Regions from separate parts of the Pseudomonas sp. LBUM1644 genome, predicted to be linked through region 1. Evidence: predicted binding sites of a transcription regulator. Region 1 holds the regulator's gene; the other holds the start of a gene.

Region 1 (8,022 bases):
TATCACTGCACAGGCCAAGCGCCAAAGGCCCAAGCCGGGGCATATTCAGCAACATGACACGCAAAAAGCTTCATTTAGAGGGTTTCCCGTCACCGGGAATGATAATGCGCGACGAACTTGCGTGAGGGTTTCCATCATTACCGCTATAATCGCCGCCTTTTCATCAGGCTATACGATTTCTGACATGAGCCAATCCAGCGACCTGATTCAATCCGCCCAACGCACCATCCGCCTCGAATTGGAAGCCGTACAAGGCTTGCTACCGCATATCGACGCAGATTTCGTACGCGCTTGCGAGATGATTCTGGCCAGCAAAGGCCGCGTGGTCGTGGTCGGCATGGGCAAATCAGGGCACATCGGCAACAAGATCGCCGCCACCCTGGCCAGCACCGGCACCACGGCGTTCTTCGTACATCCGGCCGAAGCCAGCCACGGCGACATGGGCATGATCACCCGCGACGACGTCATCCTCGCGTTGTCGAACTCCGGCTCCACCAATGAAATCATCACGCTTCTGCCGCTGATCAAGCGCCTGGGCATCCAGTTGATCAGCATGACCGGCAATCCCGAGTCTGCGCTGGCCAAGGCTGCCGAGGTCAATTTGAACGTTCACGTCGAGCACGAAGCGTGCCCACTGAACCTCGCGCCGACGTCGTCGACCACCGCAGCCCTGGTCATGGGCGACGCCCTGGCCGTCGCGTTGCTGGAAGCCCGCGGCTTTACCGCTGAAGATTTCGCGTTTTCCCACCCGGGTGGTGCACTCGGTCGACGTTTACTGCTGAAAGTGGAAAACGTCATGCACGCCGGCGAAGAACTGCCGAAAGTCCAGCGCGGTACGCTGCTCAAGGATGCCTTGATGGAAATGACCCGCAAGGGCCTGGGCATGACGGTCATTCTGGAAGCGGACGGCAAGCTGGCCGGGATCTTCACGGACGGTGACTTGCGTCGCTCGCTGGATCGCACCATTAACATTCACCAGGCGACCATCGACGAAGTGATGACCGCCCACGGCAAGACCGCCCGCGCCGAGATGCTCGCCGCTGAAGCCTTGAAGATCATGGAAGACAACAAAATCAGCGCACTGGTGGTGGTCGACAGCGACGACCGTCCGGTCGGCGCCTTGAACATGCACGACTTGCTGCGTGCGGGAGTAATGTAATGAGCACGGACCTTCTGGAACGCGGAAAACAGATCAAGCTGGCGGTGTTCGACGTTGACGGTGTCCTGACCGATGGACGCCTGTACTTCCTCGAAGACGGCAGTGAATTCAAGACGTTCAACACCCTCGACGGCCAAGGCATCAAGATGTTGATGGCAGCGGGCGTGCAGACGGCTATCATCAGCGGCCGCAAGACTCCGGTGGTCGAGCGACGGGCGAAGAACCTCGGCATTCCACACCTGTACCAGGGTCGAGAAGACAAACTGGTGGTGCTCGACGAGCTTCTCGCCCAACTCAACCTAAGCTATGAACAGGTCGCCTACCTCGGCGACGACCTGCCGGACCTGCCGGTCATTCGCCGCGTAGGCTTGGGCATGGCGGTGGCCAATGCTGCCAGTTTCGTACGCGAACACGCCCATGGCATCACCCAGGCCCGTGGTGGCGAAGGTGCCGCTCGCGAGTTCTGCGAATTGATCCTGCGCGCCCAGGGCCGTCTCGATGCGGCCAACGCCGCGTACCTGTGAGCCAACTATGCTGAGCAAAAAGTTTCGCAACATCCTGGTGTTCGGTTGCATCGCGGCGATTTTTGCGGCGGTCGGCTACTGGAACATCAGCCCGGAACGCTTCCTCGACAAGACCGTGGTCAAGGTCGATGAAAGCGCTATCGACTATTACGCCACCAACGCCCACAGCGTGCAGTTCCTGCCGGACGGCAAGTTGCAGTACGAAATGACATCCGACAAGGTCGAGCACCTGAAAGCCACCGACGTGACGCTGCTGACCAATCCCGACCTGAACATGTTTCGCGGCACCGAATTCCCGTGGCATGTGCAGAGCGAACGCGGCGAGGTCAATTCGGGGGGCACCGAGGTAGAACTGATCGACTCGGTACGCATCACTCGTTTCGACGAGAAAAACCGCAAGACCCTGATTACCTCCACCCGTATGACAGTGTTCCCGCAGCAGCAATATGCGCAGACCGAGCAACCCGTTAGAATCGACGGCGCTGGTGGTGTGTCGACTGGCAAGGGAATGAAAGCGTATTTGAAAGAAAGCAGGATACACCTGCTATCGAACGTAAGAGGACAGTATGAGGCTCGTTAAAACTCTCCCTATTTTGCTCAGTCTGGGCGCAGCACTGGGAAGCGTGAGCGCCTGGGCTCTGCCGAACGATCAAGAGCAGCCTATCCGCATTCAAGCCGACGATGCCCAACTGGACGACAAAAACGGCATTGCCACCTACAAAGGCGATGTGATCATTACCCAGGGCTCAATGAAGGTCACCGGCAATACCGTGACCATCACCCGCACCCCGGCCGGCGACATCGACGTGGTGACTTCGGTGGGCAACCTCGCCTACTTCGAGCAATTGCAGACCGCTGGCGACACCAAGCCTGTTCAAGGCTGGGGCGTAACCATCCAGTACCACGCAGCGCAAAACCGCATCGTGCTGATCGATCGCGCCAAAGTGATCGACAAGGACAACAACACCACCCAAGGCGAGAAAATCGTCTACGACACGGTGAAGAAGCTTGCCAGCGCCGGTCGCGCCACGGGCAGCAAGGTCACCGAGTCGCGTCCGCGCATCGACATGGTGATCCAGCCCAAGCCGAAAACCGACGAGAAAAAGGCCCAGTAATGGCAACTCTGAAAGCTCAGCATCTGGCCAAGAGCTACAAGAGCCGCCAGGTCGTGCGTGACGTCAGCCTGTCCATCGACAGCGGTCAGATCGTCGGCCTGCTTGGCCCCAACGGTGCCGGCAAGACCACGTGCTTCTACATGATCGTCGGCTTGGTTCAGGCCGATCAGGGCCGCGTCCTGATCGACGACCTGGACGTCAGCCACCAGCCCATGCACGGCCGCGCAAAGGCCGGTATCGGCTATCTTCCGCAAGAAGCGTCGATCTTCCGCAAACTCTCGGTGGCCGACAACATCATGGCCATCCTCGAGACCCGCAAGGAACTCGACAAGGCTGGTCGTCGCAAGGAACTGGAAAGCCTGCTGCAGGAGTTCCACATCAGCCACATCCGCGACAACCTGGGCATGAGCCTGTCCGGTGGTGAACGCCGCCGTGTGGAAATCGCCCGGGCACTGGCCACCAACCCGAAATTCATCCTCCTCGACGAACCGTTCGCCGGCGTGGACCCGATTTCGGTGGGCGATATCAAGCAGATCATTTATCACCTCAAGGCCAAGGGCATTGGCGTGCTCATCACTGACCACAATGTCCGTGAAACCCTGGACATCTGCGAAACCGCCTACATCGTCAACGATGGCCAGCTGATCGCCGAAGGTGACTCCGCCACCATTCTGGCCAACGACCTGGTCAAGGAAGTGTACCTGGGCCATGAGTTCCGTCTGTAAGCGCTGAGGTGTCTGGCTGATTGTCCGGGCGCTTGTCTCGATAAAAAATCAATAGTTTTTTATTGTTACAACGCTCTAGGCAAACGCTGCAGTTTCGGGCATATAATTTGCTTATGTTTGGCGCTCCGGCGCCCTGTAGTGGATGGCGCATGTGCGCCGGCGAATAAGGTGTTAAGCCCCTGCCATGAAACCATCGCTAGTCTTGAGAATGGGCCAGCAGCTGACGATGACACCGCAGCTGCAACAGGCCATCCGCCTGCTCCAATTGTCGACCCTGGACCTGCAACAGGAAATCCAGGAGGCCCTGGAGTCCAATCCGATGCTCGAACGCCAGGAAGAAGGCGACGACTTCGATAACGCCGACCCCTTGGCTGACAAAGCCGAACAGCCACCCAATGCCGATGTTTCGGAACCCTCTTACCAGGAAACCGCCCCGACGGTGGACAACCTCGAGGAAGGCGACTGGAACGAGCGCATTCCCAACGAACTGCCCGTCGACACCGCGTGGGAAGACGTCTACCAGACCAGCGCCAGCAGCCTGCCGAGCAACGATGACGACGAGTGGGATTTCACCACCCGCACATCCGCCGGTGAAAGCCTGCAAAGCCATCTGTTGTGGCAACTGAACCTGGCGCCGATGTCCGACACCGATCGCCTGATCGCCGTGACCCTGATCGATTGCATCAACAATCAGGGCTACCTGGACGAAACACTCGAGGAAATCCTCGAAGCCTTCGACCCGGAACTGGACATCGAACTGGACGAAATCGAAGCCGTCCTGCACCGCATCCAGCAATTCGAACCCGCCGGCATCGGCGCGCGCAACCTGGGTGAATGCCTGCTGCTGCAATTGCGCCAGTTGCCCGCCAAGACGCCTTGGCTGGCCGAAGCCAAGCGCCTGGTCAGCGATTACATCGACCTGCTCGGCAGCCGCGACTACAGCCAGCTCATGCGCCGCATGAAGCTCAAAGAAGATGAACTGCGCCAGGTGATCGAACTGGTTCAGAGCCTCAACCCGCGCCCAGGCTCCCAGATCGAGTCCAGTGAAGCCGAATACGTCGTTCCCGACGTGATCGTGCGCAAGGACAACGAGCGCTGGCTGGTAGAACTGAACCAGGAATCGGTGCCACGGCTGCGGGTCAACGCCCAATACGCCGGCTTCGTGCGCCGCGCGGACACCAGCGCCGACAACACCTTCATGCGCAATCAGCTGCAAGAGGCCCGCTGGTTCATCAAGAGCCTGCAGAGCCGCAACGAAACCCTGATGAAAGTGGCCACCCAGATCGTCGAGCATCAGCGAGGCTTCCTGGAGTACGGCGACGAAGCCATGAAACCGCTGGTCCTGCACGACATCGCTGAAGCGGTGGGCATGCACGAATCGACGATTTCCCGGGTGACCACGCAAAAGTTCATGCACACCCCCCGGGGTATTTATGAACTGAAATACTTTTTCTCCAGCCATGTGAGCACCTCCGAAGGCGGTGAATGCTCGTCCACGGCGATCCGCGCGATCATCAAAAAACTGGTTGCCGCGGAAAATCAGAAAAAGCCGTTGAGTGACAGCAAGATCGCTGGTTTACTGGAGGCACAAGGCATTCAGGTGGCTCGCCGCACCGTCGCCAAGTACCGCGAATCCCTCGGGATCGCGCCTTCGAGCGAACGTAAGCGGTTGATGTAGGGCCACGCCACAGCGTTCCAGTGGTAGATCATCTGATCTGCCGCTTTATGCACTGGCAACGAAGGAGAAGCTGTATGCAAGTCAACATCAGTGGACACCAACTGGAAGTGACCGAACCCCTGCGCGCCTACATCGGCGAAAAACTTGAACGACTGGAGCGGCATTTCGACAAGATCACCAATGTGCAAGTCACGATGACGGTCGAAAAACTGAAGCAGAAAATCGAAGCCACCCTGCATATTCCCGGCAATGAAGTGGTCGCTAACGCGGAACATACCGATATGTACGCGGCGATCGACGCATTGACCGACAAGCTGGATAAACAACTCAAAAAGCATAAGGAAAAGACCCAGAGCCTCCTCCAGGGCGCGACCGGTCGTTAACACTCCCAACCCATGATCCGACTTGAAAGCATCCTGACCCCCGGCCGTTCCCTCGTGAACGTGCCGGGCGGCAGTAAAAAGAAAGCCCTTGAGCAAATTGCCAACCTTATCCACCGCGAAGTGCCGGATCTGGCGATGCAGGATGTCTTCGAGAGTCTGGTCGCCCGCGAAAAACTCGGTTCCACCGGTTTTGGCAATGGCATCGCCATCCCCCACTGCCGCCTCAAAGGTTGCACGGCACCCATCAGTGCCTTGATGCACCTCGATGCCCCTATTGATTTCGACGCCATTGATGGCGCCCCGGTTGACCTGCTATTCGTGCTGCTGGTCCCGGAAGCCGCTACCGATGCGCACCTGGAGCTACTGCGCCAGATCGCCAGCATGCTCGACCGCATGGATGTGCGCAAAAAGTTGCGCAGTGCCCCGAGCAATGAAGCCTTGTATCAGGTTGTCCTGGACGAGCAGAACGGTCACTAATCATGCGCTTGATCATTGTCAGTGGCCGTTCCGGCTCAGGTAAAAGCACCGCACTCGATGTTCTCGAGGACAGCGGCTATTACTGCATCGACAATCTGCCGGCCGGCCTGCTGCCAGAGTTGGCCGAGCGCTCGCTGATTCACACCGAACTGGCACAACCCCTGGTTGCCGTGTCCATCGATGCGCGCAACCTGCCAAGCCACCTGTCACGGTTTCCCGAGCTGCTGGAAGAAGTCCGCAGCCGGCATATCCAGTGCGATGTCCTGTACCTGGATGCCGACGAAGAAACCTTGCTCAAACGATTTTCGGAAACCCGGCGTCGTCACCCGCTGAGCAGCCCCAATCGCTCGCTGGCCGAAGCGATCAATGACGAAACCAGCCTGCTCGGTCCGATTGCCGACCTTGCCGATCTGAAAGTAAACACCACCAACCTGAACCTGTATCAGCTGCGCGATACCATCAAGCTGCGGCTGCTGAACCAGCCGGAACCCGGCACTGCGTTCCTGGTGGAGTCTTTCGGTTTCAAGCGTGGCATGCCGGTGGACGCCGACCTGGTGTTTGACGTGCGCTGCCTGCCGAACCCTTACTGGAAGCCGGAATTGCGCGAACAGTCCGGGCTTGATCAACCGGTTGCCGAGTACCTGGCAGCACAGCCGGACGTCGAAGAGATGTTCCAGGACATTTCCACATACCTGCTCAAGTGGCTGCCACGCTTTGCCGCCAGCAACCGCGCGTATGTCACCATTGCCATTGGCTGTACCGGCGGACATCACCGCTCCGTCTACCTGACCGAACGCCTGGGTCAGACCCTGCAAAAAACCCTGAAGAACGTCCAGGTCCGCCACCGCGACCTCAGCTAAAGGATTTACATCGCGATGCCTGCTCTGGAAATTGAAATCATCAACAAGCTGGGTCTGCATGCCCGTGCTTCCGCAAAATTTGTCGGAGTCGCCGGCCAGTTCAAGGACTGCACGATCAGGGTAGGACGCACGCCAGAATCCACGGTAGACGGTAAAAGCATCATGGCGATGATGATGTTGGCCGCCGGCAAGGGCACCAGGATTCATCTAAGCACGGAAGGCGAGCAGGAACAGGAAGCGCTGGATGCGCTGGTGGCGCTGATCAACAACTTCTTCGACGAAGGCGAATAACACCGCAGCCCTGTAGCAGCTGGCGAAGCCTGCGTTCGGCTGCGCAGCAGTCGTAAAATCAGTCAGCGCGGTCTTTCGGCAAACCGGGTATACCGGATTTACGACTGCTGCGCAGCCGAACGCAGGCTTCGCCAGCTGCTACATAGTTCGTGTTAAGCAAGCGCAGTATCCATCACCATCATCAGGCAAAACCCGATCAGCAACCCAAGGCTGGCCAGTTTGTCGTGACCCTTGCGGCGCGACTCGGGAATGACCTCGTGGGTCACCACCAACAGCATTGCCCCGGCCGCCAGTGCCAAGCCCAATGGCAACAACAACTCAGCCAGGCTCACCAGCCACGCACACAGCAGCGCAAAAACCGGCTCGACCAAACCTGACGCGGCGCCGATCAGGAACGCTTTGACCCGCGACATCCCTGCCCCGGCCAATACCAGCGCAATCACCAGACCTTCAGGCACGTCCTGCAACGCGATGCCCATCGCCAGGCTATCGGCGTCGGGCATGCCTCCCCCGGCCGAGACACCCACCGCCATACCTTCAGGGATGTTGTGGGCGATGATGGCGAATACAAACAACCAGATCCGCGGTGGAATTACCGGCCGCTCCGGCGTGCCAACGAGCATTTCCGGCGAAGCGCCAGACACCTTTCGGTCCACAAGAAACAACCCGAACGCACCCAGCATGATGCCGAAGCTGATCAGACCGCTGGCCGCCCACGGCGTCAGCCCCAAGCTTTCAGCAGCGGAAATTCCCGGAACGACCAGCGAAAACGCCGTCGCCGCGAGCATCACTCCGGCCCCGAAGCCGAGC
Region 2 (8,022 bases), 1.1 Mb from region 1:
CGCCAGAGCATCACGCTCCTTGTTTTTCGCTTCGACGCTCGGCAGCTCATCGACCGACACCGCAGCCTTGGCCTTGCCTTTGGCGGTCGGAACGGGCGTTTCACCGCCATCGTCTTCAGCGACGTCTTCCGCCGCTGCTTCCAGACCTTCTTCGGTTTCGTCGTCGCCTACTTCGAGGTCGTCGTTTTCCAGATCATCGTCGCTCATGTTCTACCTCATGACTTGCGAAAAGCAGATTAGTTATAGCCCAGCTTCACCGTCTGTCGACGGCTGCCGGAAAAAATTCAACGGCCATTGGTGACCAACGGCTTATGCCTCTTCACCGTGCACGGTGGCGAGGACTTTACGGGCACCGCCATGATCACGGTGCTCGCCCAGATAAACGCCTTGCCAGGTCCCTAACGCCAATCGGCCTGCCGAAATCGGCAAACTGAGCTGACAGCCAAGCACGCTGGCCTTGAAGTGCGCCGGGAGGTCGTCCAGGCCTTCGTCGTTATGCTCATAGCCGTCTGTTCCTTGTGGGATCAGACGATTGAAAAATCGTTCGAAGTCGCGACGTACCGCCGGATCGGCGTTCTCGTTGATGGTCAACGACGCCGAGGTATGCTGTAGCCACAAATGCAACAGACCGACCCGACACGCCTTGAGTTCAGGCAAGCCGGCGAGTAACTCGTCCGTTACCAGATGAAAGCCCCGGGGCCTTGCCCGCAGGGTAATCAGAGTCTGTTGCCACATACAGTTCTCCGCACGTTCGGGGCGCATTCTAGCGCGCTCAGGGAAAAAACAAAGGCCCTAATATTCCTGCAAGCGCGTAAGCCATTGACCGCAGAAATACGTCCGCCGTAAACGCCCCTAAAGCTGTAAGAAAAAACCTTTCAGCTGCACCTTCAATGATAAATCGCGGACAAAAAAATGCCCGGCAAGCCGGGCAAGTTTTTTATGCGCCTGCTTACAAGTTGTAGCCGCGTTCGTTGTGGAGTGCCAGGTCGATGCCGACTGCCTCTTCTTCTTCCGTGATACGCAGGCCCATGACAGCGTCCAGGACCTTGAGAATGATGAAGGTGACGATCGCGGTGTAGATCACCGTGAAGCCCACGCCTTTGCACTGAATCCAGACTTGTGCGGCGATGTCGGTGACGGTGCCGAAGCCACCCAGGGACGGTGCAGCGAACACACCGGTCAGGATCGCGCCGAGAATACCGCCGATGCCGTGCACACCGAAGGCGTCCAGGGAATCGTCATAGCCGAGTTTGCGTTTCAGGGTGGTGGCGCAGAAGAAGCACACCACGCCAGCAGCCAGGCCGATCACCAGGGCGCCCATCGGGCCGACAGTGCCAGCGGCTGGAGTGATTGCAACCAGACCGGCCACAACACCCGAAGCGATACCCAGTGCGCTTGGTTTGCCGTGAGTGATCCACTCGGCAAACATCCAGCCCAGTGCAGCGGCGGCGGTTGCGATCTGGGTGACCAGCATCGCCATACCGGCTGTGCCGTTGGCCGCCGCGGCGGAACCGGCGTTGAAGCCGAACCAGCCTACCCACAACATCGCGGCGCCCATCAGGGTGTAACCGAGGTTGTGCGGTGCCATCGGGGTGGTCGGGAAGCCTTTGCGCTTGCCCAATACCAGGCAGGCAATCAGACCCGCCACACCGGCGTTGATGTGCACCACGGTGCCGCCGGCGAAGTCGAGCACGCCCCAGTCCCACAGCAGGCCGCCGTTACCGGACCACACCATGTGCGCAATCGGTGCGTAAACCAGGGTGAACCACACGCCCATGAAGATCAGCATGGCGGAGAACTTCATCCGCTCAGCGAAGGCACCGACGATCAGCGCAGGGGTAATGATGGCGAAAGTCATCTGGAAGGTGACGAACACCGCCTCAGGGAACAATGCCGCTGGCCCGGTCAGGCTGGCTGGCGTGATGCCGGCGAGAAACGCCTTGCCCATGCTGCCAAAGAACGAGTTGAAGTTGACGACGCCCTGTTCCATCCCGGTGGTGTCAAACGCGATGCTGTAGCCATAAATGACCCACAGGACGCTGATCAGACCGGTAATGGCGAAGCACTGCATCATCACGGAAAGAATGTTTTTCGACCGAACCATGCCGCCGTAGAACAGCGCGAGGCCGGGAATGGTCATGAACAGCACAAGGGCTGTCGAGGTCATCATCCAGGCGGTGTCGCCGGAATTGAGGACTGGGGCCGCCACTTCGTCTGCCGCCATAGCCAGGCTGGGCATTACGAGGGACAACAGGGCTCCTAGCCCTGCGAATTTACGCAGAGTCATATTGTTTTCTCCTGGGGCGTTGGGTTTGTGGCGGCTTAGATTGCGTCGGTATCGGTTTCGCCGGTACGGATGCGAATCGCCTGTTCCAGATTGACCACGAAGATCTTGCCGTCACCGATCTTGCCGGTATTGGCTGCCTTGGTTATCGCCTCGATAACCCGGTCAAGATCCTTGTCGTCAATGGCGACATCGATCTTCACCTTTGGCAGGAAATCGACCACGTATTCCGCGCCGCGATACAGCTCGGTGTGACCCTTCTGCCGACCGAAGCCTTTGACTTCAGTTACGGTAATGCCCTGCACGCCGATCTCGGACAGCGACTCGCGCACGTCGTCCAGTTTGAACGGCTTGATGATGGCAGTGACTAGCTTCATGAAAACTCTCTCCCGAATTGGTGGACTTGCCCCAGGAAAACAAACCCGACTCAAGTCTAAGCGCAGTGCCTGGCTTTGTAACGCATCGTCGGCCTTACCTGCCCGTCCGACGCCAGCTAACCGCTCCGTACGAAACACTTCCCCGTTTCGCTTGGCGCACTGCATTCGTCACAGCGACTGCATCAGTGCATGGGTCACTAGGTACATAGCAGAAAGCTTGCCATCTCCACAAAACTCCCTGTTATCAAGCCCTTGGCCGTAGATGCCAAGCACATCACCGCAACACCCGACGCGTTACGCACAACAACGGTGCGATGCCGTCCGTCCCCATGCGCGAAAAGCGTGCGCCTGCGGCAGGCGAGATTGACTATAGACACTGCGTGATACACTGCCCGCCATTGTTTCCAGGACATTTCCCATGCTCGCGCCCAAAGACTTCCTCGACGCCCTGAGCGGCACCGCCTCCCGCCTCTTCAGCGGCGACACTCCACTGCCGAAAAGCGAAATCGAAAGCCAGTTCAAGGCGTTGCTGCAAAGTGGGTTCAGCAAGCTGGATCTGGTGAGCCGGGAAGAGTTTGATAGTCAGATGGTTGTGCTCGCACGCACCCGCGCTCGGTTGGAAAGCCTTGAGGCAAAAGTGGCGGAGCTGGAAGCGAAACTGAATCCGCCAACCGAATAACGCAACAATTCCTCAATGAAATGCGATTCCCTGTGGGAGCGGGCTTGCCCGCGAATGGAGTCGCCTCGGTCTACCAACCATCCCGCACTGGACAGACCAACCCTGTAGGAGCTGCCGAAGGCTGCGATCTTTTGATCTTCAACCCCGCAATAATCCCGGCAACGTCCTACAAGAAAACCACCGCCGTCCCATTGCGCCGCAATGCTCTGGTTCCTAAGCTCACCCAATGCTGAATGTTCAGCACTGGGTTTGGCGACCTGGACCGCATCCGACGCACCGCGACCACGTTCGAACCAGGGATTTTTCCCATCTCGAATTATGGCGGCTATGCGTGGGAGACTTTCGGGTCTGCCGGTTTTTCCGGATGCACCGGTTCGCCAACCCGCGCATAGCTGCCACCCTTTTCGTTTGGCGACGATCAGAGGCAGTTTTCTTCATTCGAATCCGAGAACTGCTCAATGGACGAAAATTATCTGATACCTCACATCTTCACCCGCCACAACCTCCACCTCCACGCCCTCCTCCTGGAAAATCAACCCTGGTTCAGCGCCCGCGACCTAGGCCGATTGCTTCGCCTCTATCTCGATGAATGCGCCGTCCGCAAGCTCGATCCAGACCAGCGCCAATCCACACGAATGCTCATCCACGGCAGCATCGAAAACACCCTGCTGATCAGCGAATCCGGCGTCTACGCATTATTGGTCTATCACTACTGCCCCGAATACCGCGGCCTGCGCGAATGGCTGACTCACGAAGTAGTCCCAGCCTTGAGAGACGCCCAGCAACCCACCTCAACCGAACGCCCGATCCTGAGCCTTCTGAACTGGCCGGAGATGTCACTGAGCTTGCTGCACTGGAACAACCAGCCGTGGATTCGGTTGCAGGATGTTCCGCAAATGCTGCCGAGTGGGGAACTTCACCGACGCCCTTCATCCATTTCGGACCGGTCTTACAAAAACCAGCTCTCGTAACCCCAAACAACCAATGCCAGCCCCGGCGCAACCTTTGTAGTAGCTGCCGAAGGCTGCGTTCGGCTGCGCAGCAGTCGTAAAATCAAACCACGCAGTACGTCAGGTGAACCGAGCAATTCGGATTCACGACTGCTGCGCAGCCGAACGCAGCCTTCGGCAGCTGCTACAGAACGCGTTACGGCTTCGGCCAGCAACATTCTGCGAAAGTTTTGCGCCTGAATTACCAAGCTCAAGCGCCACTCCACAACTACCCTTCAAAAACCGCAGGAAGCGGCTCTCGCCTACTCAAGGAACGACCATGTCCCTCTCCATCGTCCACAGCCGTGCCCAAATCGGCGTGGATGCGCCCGCCGTCACTGTCGAAGTCCACTTGGCCAACGGCTTGCCCTCACTGACCATGGTCGGTTTACCCGAAGCGGCAGTAAAGGAAAGCAAAGACCGGGTACGCAGCGCGATCATCAATTCAGGGCTGCAATTTCCAGCGCGGCGGATCACGTTGAATCTCGCTCCCGCGGATTTGCCGAAGGACGGCGGGCGGTTTGATTTGGCGATTGCATTGGGGATTCTCTCAGCCAGCGTGCAGGTCCCGACGCTCACGCTGGATGATGTGGAGTGTCTAGGAGAGTTGGCGCTGTCAGGCGCGGTACGTGCCGTGAGAGGCGTGTTACCGGCGGCACTGGCGGCGCGCAACGCCGGGCGTGCATTGATGGTGCCGCGGGCGAATGCCGAGGAGGCGTGCCTGGCGTCGGGGCTGAAGGTGATTGCCGTGGATCATTTGCTGGAGGCGGTTGCGCACTTTAATGGGCATACACCGGTTGCGCCCTACGTTTCCAATGGTTTGCTCTACGCCAGCAAACCCTATCCCGACTTGAATGAAGTTCAGGGACAACTCTCGGCCAAGCGCGCATTACTGATCGCTGCGGCGGGCGCTCATAACCTGTTGTTCAGCGGACCGCCAGGGACAGGGAAAACACTGTTGGCGAGTCGTTTGCCGGGACTGCTTCCTCCCTTGGCCGAAAATGAAGCGCTGGAAGTCGCGGCCATTCAATCCGTCACCAGTTGCACCCCGTTGAGCCACTGGCCACAGCGTCCTTTCCGCCAGCCCCACCACTCCGCCTCCGGCCCGGCTCTGGTGGGTGGCGGCTCACAACCACGCCCCGGAGAAATCACCCTCGCCCATCACGGCGTGCTGTTCCTCGATGAACTTCCGGAATTTGATCGAAAGGTATTGGAGGTTTTGAGAGAGCCATTGGAGTCGGGCTGTATCGTGATTTCCCGCGCCAAAGACCGCGTACGCTTCCCGGCGCGTTTTCAATTGGTGGCGGCGATGAATCCCTGCCCCTGTGGATATCTTGGCGAACCCATCGGCAAATGCAGTTGTACGCCAGACATGGTTCAACGCTATCGCAACAAACTGTCGGGACCATTGCTGGATCGTATCGACCTGCACCTGACCGTTCCCCGTGAAGCCACGGCGTTGAATCCCACACCGAAACCCGGTGACGACACGGCCACCGCCGCCGTTCTGGTGGCGAACGCACGAGAGCGACAACAAAAACGCCAGGGCTGCGCGAACGCATTCCTTGATCTGCCGGGTCTGCGTCGCCACTGCAAGTTATCCACAACCGACGAAACCTGGCTGGAAACCGCCTGCGAGCGTTTGACCTTGTCACTACGGGCGGCCCATCGACTGCTCAAAGTCGCGCGGACCTTGGCGGACCTTGAGCAAGTCGATGGCATCACCCGTGAACATCTGGCCGAAGCGCTGCAGTATCGGCCGAGCGCCAATTGATCGGTTTACTCCTTGGTAAGGTCCACCAACGGTGCCTGCCGCACCTCAGTTTCTTGCCCACCCTGAATATCTTTCACCCGATTCAGCGCCTTATCCACAGCCCCTTTGTCCGCCAGCAAGCTGTAGCTGATCTGAAACTGCTTCTGTTCTTTAGCTCCAATCGTCGGCACCAGATTCAGCGGACGTTGATACCGGCGGTTGTAGGAAAAACTCGTCCCTGGCTCAAGACCGGTGACATAACCCTGCCCTTGGGTATCGGTGTTTTTCCACAGCGAGAAAACCGGCAACTGCTGAGTATTAAAACCAACCGATACCCCAAGGCTGCCCGCCTTGTTATGCAGCACGGTCAGTGTGTCACCCTTGGCATCGGCATAAGGCACGACGTTGTAAACCGTCTCGTCGTAATCCTTGGTCGGCGCGCGATACGTTTGCCAGTCCGGCAGATCACCCTTGGCCTTGTCGTTGAACGGCGACACCTGTTTAACCGGCGCAACAAACCGCGCGCCCTGCTCCAGGAACGGAGTACTGAAGTTGCTGTGATACAGCGCCTGATACTCCTTCGGATAGTCGCCGTTGTTGGTCAGCGTGTCGTTGAGGGCAAACGCTACGCTGCCAGGCTCGGTGACGAGTTCCGTCATCACCGAGAAGTCGACTTTCTTGAACGCCTGTTCTTTCAGCTCGCCGCGCAGGCTGATGGCGTAGGGCGGTTTCTCGTCAATGTGCAAGGTGACTTTGCTGGCCGGGATGTTGGCGGCGCGGCCGTGCAAGGTCAGCAGCTCGCCGTTGTCCATGCCGGGGTGGCCAACCCATTCGTAGCCGCAGCGGGCGACCAGTTCGTTGAAGCCTTCGAGCCAACCCAGGCCACCGCGGCCGTTGAGTTCGATGAAGGACGGATTGACCACGTCCTTGACCGGCGAATCCCAGCCCATGCGCACATTGCCTACCGACGCTTGCAGGACGTTCATCCCGCGAGTTGGCACTACCGAGAGTTTCAGGGTGCCGTTATCGATGTCGACAATGCTGACGCCCTCCTGCCGACCGCCATGCAAAGCGCGCAGGGTCACGGAGAAGGGTTTGTCGGTTTTCACGCCGAGTTGCTGACTGGTGATTTGCCAGTTCTGAGCGGCTTTGTCGGTGTCGAGCAGCACGTAATCCCAGGCCATGGCGTGGGAAGCAGCGGTCAGTGCGCCGAGGGTTATGACGAGTTTGAGCGGGGTCATGATGGGAGCCTTTCTTGGAGTTGTGCAGATTTTATAGTCTTGCTGAAACGATTCATCAAGCTTAAAAATCACTACATCAAAGGCAAATAGATAGTGATGTGGGTTTGGGGTTAAAACCGGGGAGTTCAGTCGATGCCATCGCGAGCAAGCCCGCTCTCATCCTAATCCCTGCCCAAGACACCAGCGGGCTTGCTCGCGATGGCTATTTCAAAGGCACCTCAACGAAACCGGTCAACCTCATGCCGCAAATCCGCCGCGAGTTTTTCCAGCTCTTTGGCGGTGATGGCCAGATTGGAAACAACCTCCCGTTGCTCGCTGTTCGCCAGGGCAATGCTTTGCAGATTGCTGCTGAGCAAGGTCGCGGTGCTGCTCTGCTCTTGAGTCGCCGTAGTGATCGCAGCGAATTGCTGGCCCGCAGAACGGCTCTGCTCATCGATCCGCGCCAGCGCCGAAGCGACGTTGGCATTGCGCGACAAGCCTTCCTGCATCAGCACATTGCCCTGTTCCATGGTGCTGATGGCATTGCCGGTTTCCTGCTGGATGCTTTGAATCATCCCGGAAATTTCATCCGTGGCCTGACGCGTACGCGAAGCCAGGTTGCGAACCTCATCGGCGACCACGGCAAAACCACGACCCTGCTCACCGGCGCGGGCGGCTTCGATGGCGGCGTTCAGCGCCAGCAGGTTGGTCTGCTCGGCA

What was found. The regulator sigma-54, encoded in region 1, starts transcription at its own class of promoters, with help from an activator protein. The targets are predictions, from matches to a motif close to ANTGGCATNNANNTTGCTNT.
Region 2: the regulator sigma-54 is predicted to act here: its motif matches at 2,867-2,886, upstream of glnK (P-II family nitrogen regulator).

What each region holds. Positions count from the first base shown of each region.
Region 1 is NZ_CP166812.1:919,446-927,467, reverse strand. It holds gene ACA052_RS04190 (KpsF/GutQ family sugar-phosphate isomerase) at 185-1,159, shown strand; gene ACA052_RS04185 (KdsC family phosphatase) at 1,159-1,683, shown strand; gene lptC (LPS export ABC transporter periplasmic protein LptC) at 1,691-2,263, shown strand; gene lptA (lipopolysaccharide transport periplasmic protein LptA) at 2,250-2,798, shown strand; gene lptB (LPS export ABC transporter ATP-binding protein) at 2,798-3,523, shown strand; gene ACA052_RS04165 (RNA polymerase factor sigma-54) at 3,708-5,201, shown strand; gene hpf (ribosome hibernation-promoting factor, HPF/YfiA family) at 5,276-5,584, shown strand; gene ptsN (PTS IIA-like nitrogen regulatory protein PtsN) at 5,597-6,061, shown strand; gene rapZ (RNase adapter RapZ) at 6,064-6,921, shown strand; gene ACA052_RS04145 (HPr family phosphocarrier protein) at 6,937-7,212, shown strand; gene ACA052_RS04140 (ZIP family metal transporter) at 7,365-8,022, opposite strand, start outside.
Region 2 is NZ_CP166812.1:6,114,513-6,122,534, forward strand. It holds gene sutA (dormancy-specific transcriptional regulator SutA) at 1-207, opposite strand, end outside; gene ACA052_RS28160 (secondary thiamine-phosphate synthase enzyme YjbQ) at 310-735, opposite strand; gene ACA052_RS28165 (ammonium transporter) at 950-2,287, opposite strand; gene glnK (P-II family nitrogen regulator) at 2,323-2,661, opposite strand; gene ACA052_RS28175 (accessory factor UbiK family protein) at 3,080-3,340, shown strand; gene ACA052_RS28180 (BRO-N domain-containing protein) at 3,799-4,311, shown strand; gene ACA052_RS28185 (hypothetical protein) at 4,290-4,544, opposite strand; gene ACA052_RS28190 (YifB family Mg chelatase-like AAA ATPase) at 4,610-6,103, shown strand; gene ACA052_RS28195 (aldose 1-epimerase family protein) at 6,109-7,323, opposite strand; gene ACA052_RS28200 (methyl-accepting chemotaxis protein) at 7,542-8,022, opposite strand, start outside.